4 regions of the Streptomyces sp. NPDC107538 genome follow, and region 2 is predicted to be linked to each of the others. Evidence: riboswitches for the same ligand, from Rfam matches in the RefSeq annotation. Region 2 holds a riboswitch; each other region holds the start of a gene.
What was found. A riboswitch is a leader RNA that binds a small molecule or an ion and turns the genes downstream of it on or off. The one in region 2 is predicted to bind cyclic di-AMP.
Positions count from the first base shown of each region.

Region 1: linked by a shared signal. The riboswitch ahead of ACZ7MG_RS08765 (C40 family peptidase) and the one ahead of ACZ7MG_RS39020 (C40 family peptidase) in region 2 are both predicted to bind cyclic di-AMP.
Region 3: linked by a shared signal. The riboswitch ahead of ACZ7MG_RS22555 (M23 family metallopeptidase) and the one ahead of ACZ7MG_RS39020 (C40 family peptidase) in region 2 are both predicted to bind cyclic di-AMP.
Region 4: linked by a shared signal. The riboswitch ahead of ACZ7MG_RS27650 (M23 family metallopeptidase) and the one ahead of ACZ7MG_RS39020 (C40 family peptidase) in region 2 are both predicted to bind cyclic di-AMP.

Region 1 is NZ_JBVKAY010000002.1:655,547-658,747, forward strand. Features, by position in the region: gene pcrA (DNA helicase PcrA) at 1-1,638, opposite strand, end outside; cyclic di-AMP (ydaO/yuaA leader) riboswitch at 1,880-2,052, shown strand; gene ACZ7MG_RS08765 (C40 family peptidase) at 2,062-3,201, shown strand, end outside.
Region 2 is NZ_JBVKAY010000019.1:31,029-34,229, forward strand. Features, by position in the region: gene ACZ7MG_RS39010 (ATP-dependent Clp protease proteolytic subunit) at 1-572, shown strand, start outside; gene ACZ7MG_RS39015 (hypothetical protein) at 580-897, shown strand; cyclic di-AMP (ydaO/yuaA leader) riboswitch at 1,315-1,485, shown strand; gene ACZ7MG_RS39020 (C40 family peptidase) at 1,489-1,962, shown strand; gene ACZ7MG_RS39025 (DUF6328 family protein) at 2,070-2,591, shown strand; gene ACZ7MG_RS39030 (ATP-binding protein) at 2,602-3,060, opposite strand.
Region 3 is NZ_JBVKAY010000006.1:177,557-180,757, forward strand. Features, by position in the region: gene ACZ7MG_RS22550 (DUF6250 domain-containing protein) at 1-261, opposite strand, end outside; gene ACZ7MG_RS22555 (M23 family metallopeptidase) at 456-1,469, opposite strand; cyclic di-AMP (ydaO/yuaA leader) riboswitch at 1,474-1,632, opposite strand; gene ACZ7MG_RS22560 (alpha-galactosidase) at 1,935-3,201, opposite strand, start outside.
Region 4 is NZ_JBVKAY010000008.1:146,260-149,460, reverse strand. Features, by position in the region: gene ACZ7MG_RS27655 (GntR family transcriptional regulator) at 1-264, opposite strand, end outside; gene ACZ7MG_RS27650 (M23 family metallopeptidase) at 469-1,257, opposite strand; cyclic di-AMP (ydaO/yuaA leader) riboswitch at 1,270-1,443, opposite strand; gene ACZ7MG_RS27645 (M16 family metallopeptidase) at 1,680-3,068, opposite strand; gene ACZ7MG_RS27640 (M16 family metallopeptidase) at 3,065-3,201, opposite strand, start outside.

The DNA.
Region 1 (3,201 bases), on a different contig from region 2:
CTCCATCAGCGTGTTGAACCGCTTGACCGCGTTCGTCGACCGGGCCGCCATGCCGTACGCCTCGTCGACGCGCTTCAGGGCCTGCGGGAAGCTGATCTTCTCGCGCTGCGAGAGGGCGTCGATCATCGCCTCGGCGCGGTCGCCGATACCGCGCTTGGGCACATTGAGGATACGGCGCAGCGGGACGGAGTCCTCCGGGTTGGCGAGAACGCGCAGATAGGCGAGGACGTCCCGGACCTCCTTGCGCTCGTAGAAGCGGACACCGCCGACGACCTTGTAGGGCAGGCCGACGCGGATGAACACCTCTTCGAAGACTCGGGACTGGGCGTTCGTCCGATAGAAGACCGCGACATCTCCGGCCTTCGCGTCGCCCGCGTCCGTCAGCCGGTCTATCTCGTCGGCCACGAACTGGGCCTCGTCGTGCTCGGTGTCGGCGACATAGCCGGTGATCCGCGCGCCCGCGCCCGCGTTGGTCCACAGGTTCTTCGGGCGGCGGGACTCGTTGCGCTCGATGACCGCGTTGGCCGCGGAGAGGATCGTCTGCGTGGAGCGGTAGTTCTGCTCCAGCAGGATCGTCGTCGCGTCCGGGTAGTCCTCCTCGAACTGGAGGATGTTGCGGATCGTCGCGCCGCGGAAGGCGTAGATCGACTGGTCGGCGTCACCCACGACACAGAGTTCGGCGGGCGGTACGTCCCACTCGTTGGGCGGTACGTCGACGGGGTGCTCGGAGGTGCCGACCAGCTCTCTGACCAGGGCGTACTGGGCGTGGTTGGTGTCCTGGTACTCGTCGACCAGGACATGCCGGAAGCGGCGGCGGTAGTGCTCGGCGACGTCCGGGAAGGCGCGCAGCAGATTGACCGTCGTCATGATCAGGTCGTCGAAGTCCAGCGCGTTCGCCTCGCGGAGGCGCGACTGGTACATCGCATAGGCCTGGGCGAGGGTCTTCTCGAAGCCGTCGGCGGCCTGCGCGGCGAAGTCCTCCTCGTCGATCAGCTCGTTCTTCAGGTTCGAGATCTTGGCGCTGAAGGACTTGGGCGGGAAGCGCTTGGGGTCGAGGTCCAGATCACGGCAGACGAGCGCCATCAGCCGCTTGCTGTCGGCGGCGTCGTAGATCGAGAAGGAGGAGGTGAAGCCGAGCTTCTTGCTCTCCCGCCGCAGGATCCGTACGCAGGCGCTGTGGAAGGTCATGACCCACATGGCGTGGGCGCGCGGTCCGACGAGCTGCTCGACGCGCTCCTTCATCTCGCCGGCGGCCTTGTTGGTGAAGGTGATCGCGAGGATCTGGCCGGGATGGACCCGCCGCTCGCCGAGCAGATGGGCGATGCGGTGGGTGAGCACCCGGGTCTTGCCGGAGCCGGCGCCGGCCACGATGAGCAGGGGCGAGCCCGCGTGGACCACGGCCGCGCGCTGGTTGTCGTTCAGCCCGTCCAGGAGCGCCGCCGCGTCGATCGCGGGGCGGGGGGCGCCGTCGCGGTAGTACGCGTCCCGGTCCGGGGGCGCGTCGAACTTCCCGCCGAACAGATCGTCCGGAAGCGGCTCCGGTACGTGATCGTCCTCGGGCGGCGGCGGGGGCTCCTCCGCGTGGCCGCGGGGGGCCTGGAGGTCCGCCAGGAAGCTGTCGTCAAAGAGGCTGCTCATCGCTCTCCGAGTCTAGGCGCCCCCACTGACAGCGAGAGGCCGCCCCGGGAAGTCCACATCCGCCACGCACCGCGACCGCCGTACGACGGTGAGCGATCGAGCCTACCGCCTGTCGCGCCGAAGAGGCTAAGGTCACGAAAACGTATCGGGCATATCGAACATCAACCTTCACACGGGCCACACGAGTTGGCTAGCTTCTTCCCTAGGACCGTACGACCCAACCGGCGAACGTCGCCGGGCCGCACGGCCTCCGCCGAGTCCGGTACGCCTTACGTGGGCGCCGGAGCCGGGGACCCACCGACCTCCGGGGTGAATCGGCCCGACCGCCGCACGCGGCAAGGGTCGTAGGGCAAACCTTCCGAAGCTTGCGCCCGAACCCGACAGCTAACTCGGTAGGCGGACAACGGAAGGAGACGCCGAACCATGGCGCCGCACCGCAAGCCGCGTCCGGCCGGCCGGACGCGCGCGGGCATCCGCACCCCCGCCCTCGCCACCGCCGCACTCACCTCCGTGGCCCTGCTCTCGCAGACGGCCGCGGCCTCGCCCTCGACCGACGACAAGCCGAGCCTGGAGGAAGTCGAGAAGAAGGTCGACGACCTCTACCGCAAGGCCGGATCGGCGACCGAGAACTACAACGCGGCCAAGGAGCGGACGACCAAGCAGAAGAAGCAGGTCGAGACCCTCCTCGAAACCGTCGCCAAGCGCCAGGAGAAGCTCAACGAGACGCGGGAGGAGCTGGGTTCGTTCGCCGCGGCCCAGTACCGCGACGGCGCGGCCGCCCCCGACCAGGCCTCACTGCTCCTGGCGGACGACCCGCAGGCCTACTTCGACCAGAACCAGCTGATGGACCGGTTGACGGACCGTCAGCAGGAAGCCGTCGACGCATACGTCACCGAGCAGGCCGAGGCGACGGAGCAGCGCCAGGAGGCGAGCGACAGCCTCGAACAGCTCACCGAGTCGCAGAAGACCCTCAAGGCCCGCAAGGCCACGGTCCAGGCGAAGCTGGCCGAGGCCCGCGAACTGCTCTCCACCCTCACCGCCGAGGAGAAGGCCCGGCTCGCCGCGATCGAACAGCGCGAGCAGGAGGAGGCCGACCGCAAGGCCGAGGAACTCGCGCGGCAGCAGGCGGCGGCACAGACGGCCCAGGGGACCCAGGGCGCCCAGGGAACCCAGGGAACCCAGGGGACGGTCCAGGAGAAGCCCTCCACCGGCACGGAGGCGTCGACCGGCACCACCACCGAGACCGCCGCCACCGCCGAGGACTCCACGTACGCCTCGAAGGCCGCCAAGGCCCTCGCCTTCGCCCGCGCGCAGATCGGCAAGCCGTACGTCTGGGGCGCCACCGGCCCCGGCTCCTACGACTGTTCCGGCCTCACCCAGGCCGCCTGGAAGGCCGCCGGCGTCGACCTCCCCCGCACCACCTACGACCAGGTCGACAGCGGCACCACCGTCTCCCTGGCGAACGCCAGGCCCGGCGACCTGATCTTCTTCTACGACAACATCGGCCACGTCGGCCTCTACATCGGCAACGGCATGATGATCCACGCCCCGAAGCCGGGCACG
Region 2 (3,201 bases):
GAACGATGGATCCGTACTCGAAGCTGCTGGAGGAGCGGATCGTGTTCCTCGGGACGCCGATCGACGACACCTCGGCGAACGACGTGATGGCGCAGTTCATGCACCTCGAGTACCAGTCGCCGGACCGCGACATCTCGCTCTACATCAACTCGCCGGGCGGCTCGTTCAGCGCGATGACGGCGCTCTACGACACGATCCGCTTCGTCACCTGTGACGTGGAGACCATCTGTCTGGGGCAGGCGGGTTCGGCCGCCGCGGTGCTGCTGGCGGCGGGCACGCCCGGCAAGCGGTTCATGCTGCCGGGGGCACGCGTGCTGATCCATCAGCCGGAGGTGACCGACCGGATCGAGGGGCAGACGAGCGATCTGGTCATCCAGGCCCAGGAGTTGACGCGCAACCGCCGGATGCTGGAGGAGATGCTCGTCCGGCACACGGGGCGGAGCCCGGAGCGGATCAGCGCCGACATCGAGCGGGACATGTTCCTCGACGCCGAGGCGGCGGTGGCGTACGGCCTGGCCGACCGGGTGATCCCGAGCCGTAAGGGTTCGCACACGCTCCCCGGCGCGAGGTGAGGCGCGGATGCTGCCACCCGAACTGCCGCCGCTGCCCGCGCTCACCCGCGCCGAGGCGGAGCTGATCGACCGTTACCTGGACGTGGTCGATCTGCTCGGCCGGATCAATCCGGCGCGTCCGGGCGACACGTACCGCGGGTTGCGTGCGGCGCAGGCGCTCGTCGCCAAGGCGATCGCACTGCGCGAGGCGCTCGAACTGATGCACAAGCGTGGGGAGAACGAGGTGCACGCCCCGACGCTCGCGCGAGCTCTGCGGGTTCTCGACGGGGAGCGGCGGGCCGGCCGGGTGGCCCTGCCGCCGGAGCCCGAGGACTCACCGGCCTGAACCGGGCGACTCACCCGCCGAGGACGGGGCGACTCACCCGTCTGAACCGATCGCGGGCCGTTCGCCGTACTACTGACGGAGTGTCCGGTCCGGGTTTCGCGCCCTCCGGACGGCCTACCACGATCGACCCATCGGCCCATACGTCATGAGGACCTGTGAAGTTGCGCAACATGCCTGGTACATGGCCGGAACGCATCATTCCGGTGCTGGTGCGGACCTCCTCGACCAGTGGGACACACCAGCCGAAAAGGCTCTGTCCACCCGAACGGTCGAGTGGTGAGTAAGACCACAAATCCACGGTTCCGTTGGGATTTTCGGACGTCCGTACGCCAAGATCCCTTCCTGACGACAAGCCCCCGCCGCAGCGGCGGGGCGATCCGGGTGGACGCCGAGTCCTGCCGCTACCCGGATGACCGGTCGACAGGAGTGCATCGGCAGGAGTGGAGGACCCAAGCACGACGGGTCGCCGGAACGGTCACGCCATGACCGGGCCGAGCAGCCCTTGGGGTGAAGCCGCGTCAGCGGCCGGGCAACTTCGCCAGCCCGAATCCGACAGGTCATCCTTCACAGGCGGCTGACGAAGGGTTGCGCATGACTGCGCTGAATCGTGTCCCGTCGCTGTTGACCCGGGCCGGCACGGCCTCGGCTCTGACCATCGCCGCTGTCAGCGGCAGCATCGTGGTCCCGGGCGCCGCATCCGGCGCCGAGGCCGCCACAGTGGCGTCGAAGGCACTCAAGGTCGCGGCTTCCAAGAAGGGCTCCCCTTACAAGTACGGCGCCACGGGCCCGGGCAGGTTCGACTGCTCAGGGCTGACGCTCTACTCGTTCAAGAAGGCGGGCAAGAAGCTGCCCCGTACTGCTCAGCAGCAGTACAACAAGACGAAGCACATCTCCGCGAGCAGCCGCAAGCTCGGAGACCTGGTCTTCTTCCACTCGGGCTCGAACGTCTACCACGTCGGTATCTACGCGGGGAAGGGAAAGATCTGGCACTCGCCGAAGACGGGTGACGTCGTCCGGCTGCAGAAGCTCTGGACGAAGAACGTCTGGTACGGCCGGGTCCGCTGACCCACCGTCGGGGGCGGCGGAGGGCTCCGCCGCCCCCGACAGGCGTGCTACCGACAGGCGTGCTACCGACGGGCGTGCCACGGCTGGATCTGGTTACCCGTCCGCCCATGGCCGACGAACGCACCGTCCCCGCACGCAACGAGACCCCCCTCGAACGCGCCGACCGCAATTTCTCCGAGTTGCTCCAGGAGTTGCGGGTCACCCAGACCGGGGTGCAGATCCTCTTCGCGTTCCTGCTGACGCTGGCCTTCACGCCGCGCTTCCCGGACCTGGACTCCGTACAGCGCGCCACCTATGTCACCACCCTGCTCCTCGCGGTCCTCGCGGCGGCCCTCTTCACCGCCCCGGCCGCACTGCACCGCTCGCTCTTCGGGCAGAACGCCAAGCCCGTCATCGTCCGGGTCTCCTCCCGGCTGGCAGGCACCGGCCTGGCGGTGCTGATATTCGCCTTCGCCGGATCCGTCCTGCTGGTCGTGGATGTGACGCTCGACCGGACGGCCGGCATCCTCGCCGGTACCGGCACACTCGTCGGATGTGTGTTCCTGTGGGGTGTGCTGCCGCAGCTGGTGGGACGCGCGAAATCCCTCGGGTCCGAGAAATCCCCCAGGTCCGCGGAATCCCCCCGGTAAGCGGACTCTCTCAGGTCTCCTGGGGGCCGCCTGCCGTGACCGGTTGCACGGGGACCGTCCACGGAAGTTCGATCGCCACCGTCTTGCCGCCCTCCCGCGTGGGTCTGACGCTCAGCCTGCCGCCGCACTCGGCGGTCAGCCAGCGGATGATGACCATGCCCCGGCCGTTGTCCTGCTGGACGGCGGCCGGCAGCCGTTTCGGGAAGCGTGGATGGCTGTCGGTGACGCCGATGCGCAGGTGCTCGTCGCGGTCCAGCGCGAGGTCCACCGTGAAGGTGGGCGACTGGCCCAGGGTGTGCTGGACGGCGTTGGTGGCGAGTTCGGACACGATCAGGCGCACGGTGTCCGCGATGTCGGTGTCGCCCGGCAGGCCCCATTCGGCGAGCACACTGGCGACGTAGTTCCGGGCCGCGGACACCGAGGCGGGATCGCTCGGCAGAGTGACGGATGCTTCCAGGTGATCTGCCATGGCGAGGCGTCCCTTTCCCACGGGACCGGTGTCCGACAGGGAGCGGATGGTTCGACTACGGTCCCGGACTGGTGCTTCGCGCCAGACTGCCACTACCTGGGCCGTCTCGGGTGGCGATCCACCAAGATATGCATATATCTG
Region 3 (3,201 bases), on a different contig from region 2:
GGCGTACGGCCCCTCCAGCCTCCGCCTGAACCAGACCGTGGCCCCGGCCGGCACATCGACCTCCAGCACACCGCGCGCGGCCGTGACGGCGCCGCCCCGCTCCAACTCCACGGCCCACTGCCCGAGCCCGTGCCGGAAGTCGTCGGCGGCGATCAGCCGGCCGCGCCGCCGGGGCGTGTGCGCGGACGCGGTGCCCGCCGGGGCGAGCGCCGCGAGAGCGGCACCGGCCGCGAGGACTCCGAAAGCTCTACGGGTGGTCATGACGCTCCTTCGCACGGGCAGAAAGCGCTTACAAGGATCACTCTTCCCGTGTCGGGCGGCACTGTCGAGACCCCTCTCGGCCGTGCCACGGGACCGCAACACGACGACAAGGACCACGGCGGTCGGAAAACGCCGAAAGCCGGCCCCCGATTACGGGAACCGGCCTGCGGCGTGTACGGCGGACGGAGATGCCGTCAGACGCTGACGCCCTTCGAGCGGAGGTAGGCCAGCGGGTCGATGTCCGAGCCGTAGTTCGGGCTGGTCCGGATCTCGAAGTGGAGGTGCGGCCCGGTGACGTTGCCGGTGGCGCCGGAGAGGCCGATCTGCTGGCCGCCGGTCACGGACTGGCCCGCGGAGACCGAGAGCGAGGACAGGTGGGCGTACTGGGCGTAGTAGCCGTCGGCGAGCTTGATGACGACCTGGTTGCCGTACGCGCCGCCCCAGCCGGCGGAGACGACGGTGCCCGCGCCGACGGCCTTGAGGCTGGTCCCGGTCGGGGCCACGAAGTCGACGCCCGTGTGGTAGCCGCTGGACCACATGCTGCCGGCGGTCTTGTACGCGGTGCCGACGGTGGCGCCCTGGATCGGCACGCTGAAGCCGGCGCCGCTGGACGACGAGGACTGGTTGCTCGACGTGGAGGTCGACGCCTGGGTGTCCTTCGACTCCTGCTTCGCCGAGCCGGAGGACGTGGACGACTTCGAGGACTCGGAGGACTCGGCGGCCTTCGAGGACTGCGACAGCTGCGGCTTCGACGACTGCGACGAACCGCCCGAGGCGGCCTGGCCGCCGATGCTGAGCTTGAGTCCCGGGTGGATGAGCGACGGGTCGGAGCCGATCGCGGTGCGGTTGTCCGAGTACAGCTGCTTCCAGCCGCCCTCGACGTCCTGCTCGTCCGCGATCTTCGCGAGGTAGTCGCCGACCTTGACCGAGTAGGTCTTGGTCGCCGCCTTCTTGGTGGTGCTCTTCTCCGCCTGCGCGGCCTTCTCGGCCTGCTCGATCCGCGCGCCCGCCTCAGCCGCGGCCTTCTCGGCGGTGAGGGTGGCCGTCTTCTCGGACACCCCGGACACGGCGGCAGCCGGGGTCGCGGCGTGGGCGCCGGCGGCTCCGATCAGGGGCAGCGCGAGCGCCGCGCCACCGGTCCCGGCGGCGGCGATCGAGCGGGTGAAACGCTGGGACTTCGGACGGCGGTGCTTACCCTTCGCGGGCATGGCGAATTCCTCTCCGGCGCCTGCGAGGTGAGCTGTCGGGTGCGGACTGGAGATGTCCGGCCGTGCTTGCGCACGGCTTTACCCCTAGCCGTTCCGGGAACCGGAACAGGCGGTGATTCCTGTGGGTCCCCCGCTCCTGCCGTGGATCGGGTCGGTACGCGGCTCCGGTCGGCGGCAGGATTGGGCGTCCGTCCGGATTGACGCCGAACGTAAGCGACTTGTGCCCACAGAGACAACCATTGGGACTTCCTGTGCGTCTTCCTCCCTGATCCTTACATCAATCCACGATCACGCTCCGTAAAAGACCGGTCTTGGACATTTATCAACCGCCCTGGAAAAGCCCACGAATTACGTGCACATGACGACAGCGGAACGTCACGAATATGACGCTGCTCACGCCCCTACGGACCAGTAGGCTTTATTCCAGGGCTTGTTGGAATTACGGCTGCATTTCGGACAGTTCACTCAAGTGCGACGCAGGCGGATAACTGCCGCATCAAAGTCACCACGCAGCCCCGTCCGCACCCCGTGATGCAACAGCACCGCCCCTCGGTACACTTCGCCCGTTTCGCGGCATTCATACCTGCCTTCCGGGTCGAGTCCGCGCAGCCGGAGCGGGCCGAGCGGCTCGCCGTAGTGCTGGGCCTGGAGCCAGGCGAGGACCACGACCTCGTCCCCGTGGACGTACTGCACGGCGCTCAGCCCGCCCGCCGGGGGCCGCAGCCGGTAGAGATCACCACGCTGCACGACCGGCCGGATCTCCTTGTACAGCTCGACCCAGCCGCGCGCCTCGGCCAGCTCCTCCTCGGTCCACTCGGTGAGGTCACCGCCGACGCCGAGCACCCCGGCCATGGCGCTGACGAACCGGAACCGCAGCGAGCTGACCCGGCCGTTGAGCTGGTTGTTCGGGCTGTCGGTGACCCAGGCGGCCATGGCCCGGGCCGGGTGGATCTGGCTGAAGCCGTGCTGGATGGCGAGCCGGTCCAGCGGGTCGGTGTTGTCGGAGGTCCACACCTGGTCCGTCCGCGCCATCACCCCGAGGTCGATCCGGCCGCCGCCGCCCGAGCACGACTCGAAGGCCACCCCCGGGTGCGCGGCCCGCAGCCGGTCCAGCAGGGCGTAGAAGGCACGCACATGCTCGACCCACAGCTTCTGCGGATACGGCTCACCGGGCCAGCCGGCATCGGTGAAGCAGCGGTTGAAGTCCCACTTCACATAGTCGATCGGCGCGCTGGAGAGCAGTGCGTCCAGCCGCTCCCAGAGGTATTCCTGGACGTCCTCGCGGGCGAGATTGAGAACGAGCTGATTGCGCAGCTCCGTCCGCTTTCGTCCCGGTTGGAACTGTGCCCATTCGGGGTGCGCCCGGTACAGCTCGCTGTCCGGATTGACCATTTCCGGCTCGACCCAGATACCGAACTGCATCCCGAGGGCGTGCACATAGTCGGCGAGCGGCTTGAGCCCCTTGGGGAAGCGGTCCGGATTGGGCGCCCAGTCGCCGAGCCCGGCGCGGTCGCTCGTACGGTTCCCGAACCAGCCGTCGTCCACCACGAACAGCTCGACCCCGATGGCCGCCGCCGCCCGCGCCAGCGTCCCCTGCTGGTCCTCGGAGATGTCGAACTCGGTGGCCTCCCAGGAGTTGAAGAGCACCGGCCGGTCCTGGTCCGCGTCCGGGATGACGTACGTCCGCTGGTAGGCGTGCCAGGCGCGGCTGGCCCCGCCGAAGCCGCCGTCG
Region 4 (3,201 bases), on a different contig from region 2:
ACCGAGCGGCTCCAGCAGCATGCGCATCTCCAGCAGGTCCGCGGCCTCCTGCTCGGTCGGCTCGGCGACGCACGCGCCCGCGTGCCGGCGGGTCACCACGAACCCCTCGGCCTCCAGGGTGCGCAGCGCCTCGCGCACGGGGACCCGGCTGACGCCGTACCGGCGGGCGAGCAGTTCCTCGGTGAGACGGCTGCCGCGCTCGTAGACACCCGCGACGATGTCATCCCGGATCGCCGTGCATACCGAGTGCGCCGGAATACGCATGACCGACCTCCGTCTTAATCCCCGTGAAACGTCGATAGTTGACGTGTGTTCCAGCGACTCTATTGCAGCGAGCCGGAATTTCCGATGGCGGGCCGGAATCCAGGGATATTTTTTGGACAGGAGGTACGTCACGTCACCACAGGTACGCACAACGAGGAAAGCCCCGGCTCGATGAGCCGGGGCCTCCTCAAAGCGGTGGGTCCGTCAGACGTTCACACCGTGCGAGCGCAGATACGCGACGGGGTCGATGTCCGAGCCGTACTCGGCGGTCGTCCGGGCCTCGAAGTGCAGGTGCGGGCCGGTGACGTTGCCGGTCGCCCCGGAGAGGCCGATCTGCTGGCCGGGCGTGACCGTCTGGCCGACGGAGACGCCGATGGACGACAGGTGGCCGTACTGGGTGTACGTGCCGTCAACCATCTTGATCACGATGTTGTTGCCGTACGCACCGCCCCAGCCCGCCTCGACGACGGTGCCGGAGCCGACCGCGAGGACGGTGGTGCCGGACGCGGCGTGGAAGTCGACACCGGTGTGGCTGCCGGAGGACCAGACGGCGCCGCCGGCCTTGTAGCCGGTGGAGATGTAGGAGCCGCTGATGGGCGAGACATAGGTGTTCAGGCGCTCGCGCTCGGCCGCGCGGGCGGCACGGGCCTTGATCTCCTCGCGCTCCTTGGCGGCGGCACGTTCCTGCTCGGCCTTCTCGGCGGCGGCCTTGCGGGCCTCCTCCTGCGCCTTCTTCTTGACGGCGGCCACCTCGGCGGCCTGCTCCTGGGCGGCGGCCTGTGCGTCGACCTGATCGGCGACCGTGTCGCCGAGGGTGATGATCTGGTTCAGGCCGGTCTGCTCGACGGCGGGCTCCTCCGCGGCGAGCGCGGGTCCGGCCAGGGTCCCGAAGACACCGGTGGTGGTGAGAGCGGCGACGCCCACGTTCCTCGTGGTCGTGCGCTGTACACGGCCGGGACGGCGGTGCTTCCCGGGGGCGCGGGTGAACGCCATGAAGTGGCTGGTCCTTTCCTTCCCTCTCGCCTACCGGGTTAGCTGACGGGTTCGGAGCAGGAAGGTCTCCTACGGCTGCCCCCCGTTTCGCGTGGCTCGCGAAGGGCACCCGATTCACCCCAGGGACTTCGGTGGGTCCCCGGCTCCCCTGGCTCGCGCCATACGGGGACTCGGCGATGACTGTCCGGTGCCGCGGCTGCGGCGAACATCTGACGAACAGCCGGACCGACGCTAAGTGGGCCGTCTTCGAAATAACAAACGGATCACAGGATTTGTTAACTACGCCACAGGTCAGACACGCAACCTCCGCCATCAATACGGACAAACATGGGCCCTGGTGACTCTTCAGTCACCAGGGCCTCACGCGCGTGCGCCGTTCCGTCCGGTTTCTCCTCGGCTTCCGCCCTGCCTCTACTCGGCCTCTACTCGGCGGGTACGACGGTGACTTCGCCGATTCCGAGGGCCCTGACCGGCTCCTCGATCTGCGCGGCGTCCCCGACGAGGACGGTCACCAGACGGTCCACCGGGAAGGCGCTCACGGCGGCCGCGGTGGCCTCCACGGTGCCGGTGGCGGCGAGTTGGCGGTACAGCGTCGACTGGTAGTCGTCCGGCAGGTACTGCTCGACCTGGTCGGCCAGCGTGCTCGCCACGGCCGCGGCCGTCTCGAACTTGAGGGGGGCGACCCCGACCAGGTTCTGTACGGCGACGTCGCGTTCGGCGTCGGTCAGCCCCTCGGCGGCCAGGGTGCGCAGGACCGTCCACAGGTCGTCGAGCGCCGGACCGGTGTTCGGGGTGTCCACGGAGCCGCTGATGGCGAGCATGGCGACACCGGAGCCGTCGGGCGCGGAGCGCAGCACCTGGCCGAACGCGCGCACCCCGTAGGTGTAGCCCTTCTCCTCGCGCAGCACGCGGTCCAGCCGGGACGTGAGGGTGCCGCCGAGGCAGTAGGTGCCGAGTACCTGGGCCGGCCACACCCGGTCGTGGCGGTCGGCGCCCACCCGGCCGATGAGCAACTGCGTCTGCACGGAGCCCGGACGGTCCACGATGATCACGCGGCCGGTGTCGTCGGCGGTCACCGACGGCACGGCGCTCGGCTTGGCCGGGGAGCCCGTCCACGCGCCCAGGGTGTCGCCGAGCAGCGCGTCGAGGTCGACGCCGGTGAGGTCGCCGACGATCACGGCGGTGGCCGTCGCGGGGCGTACATGCCGCTCGTAGAAGGCGCGTACGGCCGCGGAGTCGATGCCCTCGACGGTCTCCTCGGTGCCCTGGCGGGGCCGCGACATCCGGGAGGCGGCCGGGAACAGCTGCCGGGAGAGCTCCTTGGCGGCCCTGCGGCCGGGGCTGGCGGTCTCGTGCGGGATCTCGTCGAGCCGGTTGGCCACCAGCCGCTCGATCTCGCTGTCGTCGAACGCGGGGGCCCGCAGGGCGTCGGCGAGCAGCCCGAGGGCCTTCTCCAGCCGCGACACGGGCACTTCGAGGGACAGGCGTACGCCGGGGTGGTCGGCGTGCGAGTCGAGGGTGGCGCCGCAGCGCTCCAGCTCGGCGGCGAACTCCTCGGCCGAGTGCTTGTCGGTGCCCTCGGAGAACGCCCTGGTCATGATGGTGGCGACACCGTCGAGACCGGCCAGCTCGGCGTCCAGGGGCGCGTCGAGGACGACCTCGACGGCGACGACCTGCTGGCCGGGGCGGTGGCAGCGCAGCACGGTCAGGCCGTTGTCCAGGGTGCCGCGCTCGGGCGCCGGGAACGCCCAGGGGCGGGCGTCGCCGGCCTGGGGCTGCGGGTGGAAGTCCATGGTCGCGAGCTCGGTCACTTCGCCGACTCCTCGGTCTCGTCGGTGGTTTCGGCGGCCTCGGCCGCGACGCCTTCCTCTTCGGCGTCCTCTTCGGCGGCGACGGGCTCGTACACGAGCACCGCGCGGTTGTCGGGCCGCAGGCGGGCCTTGG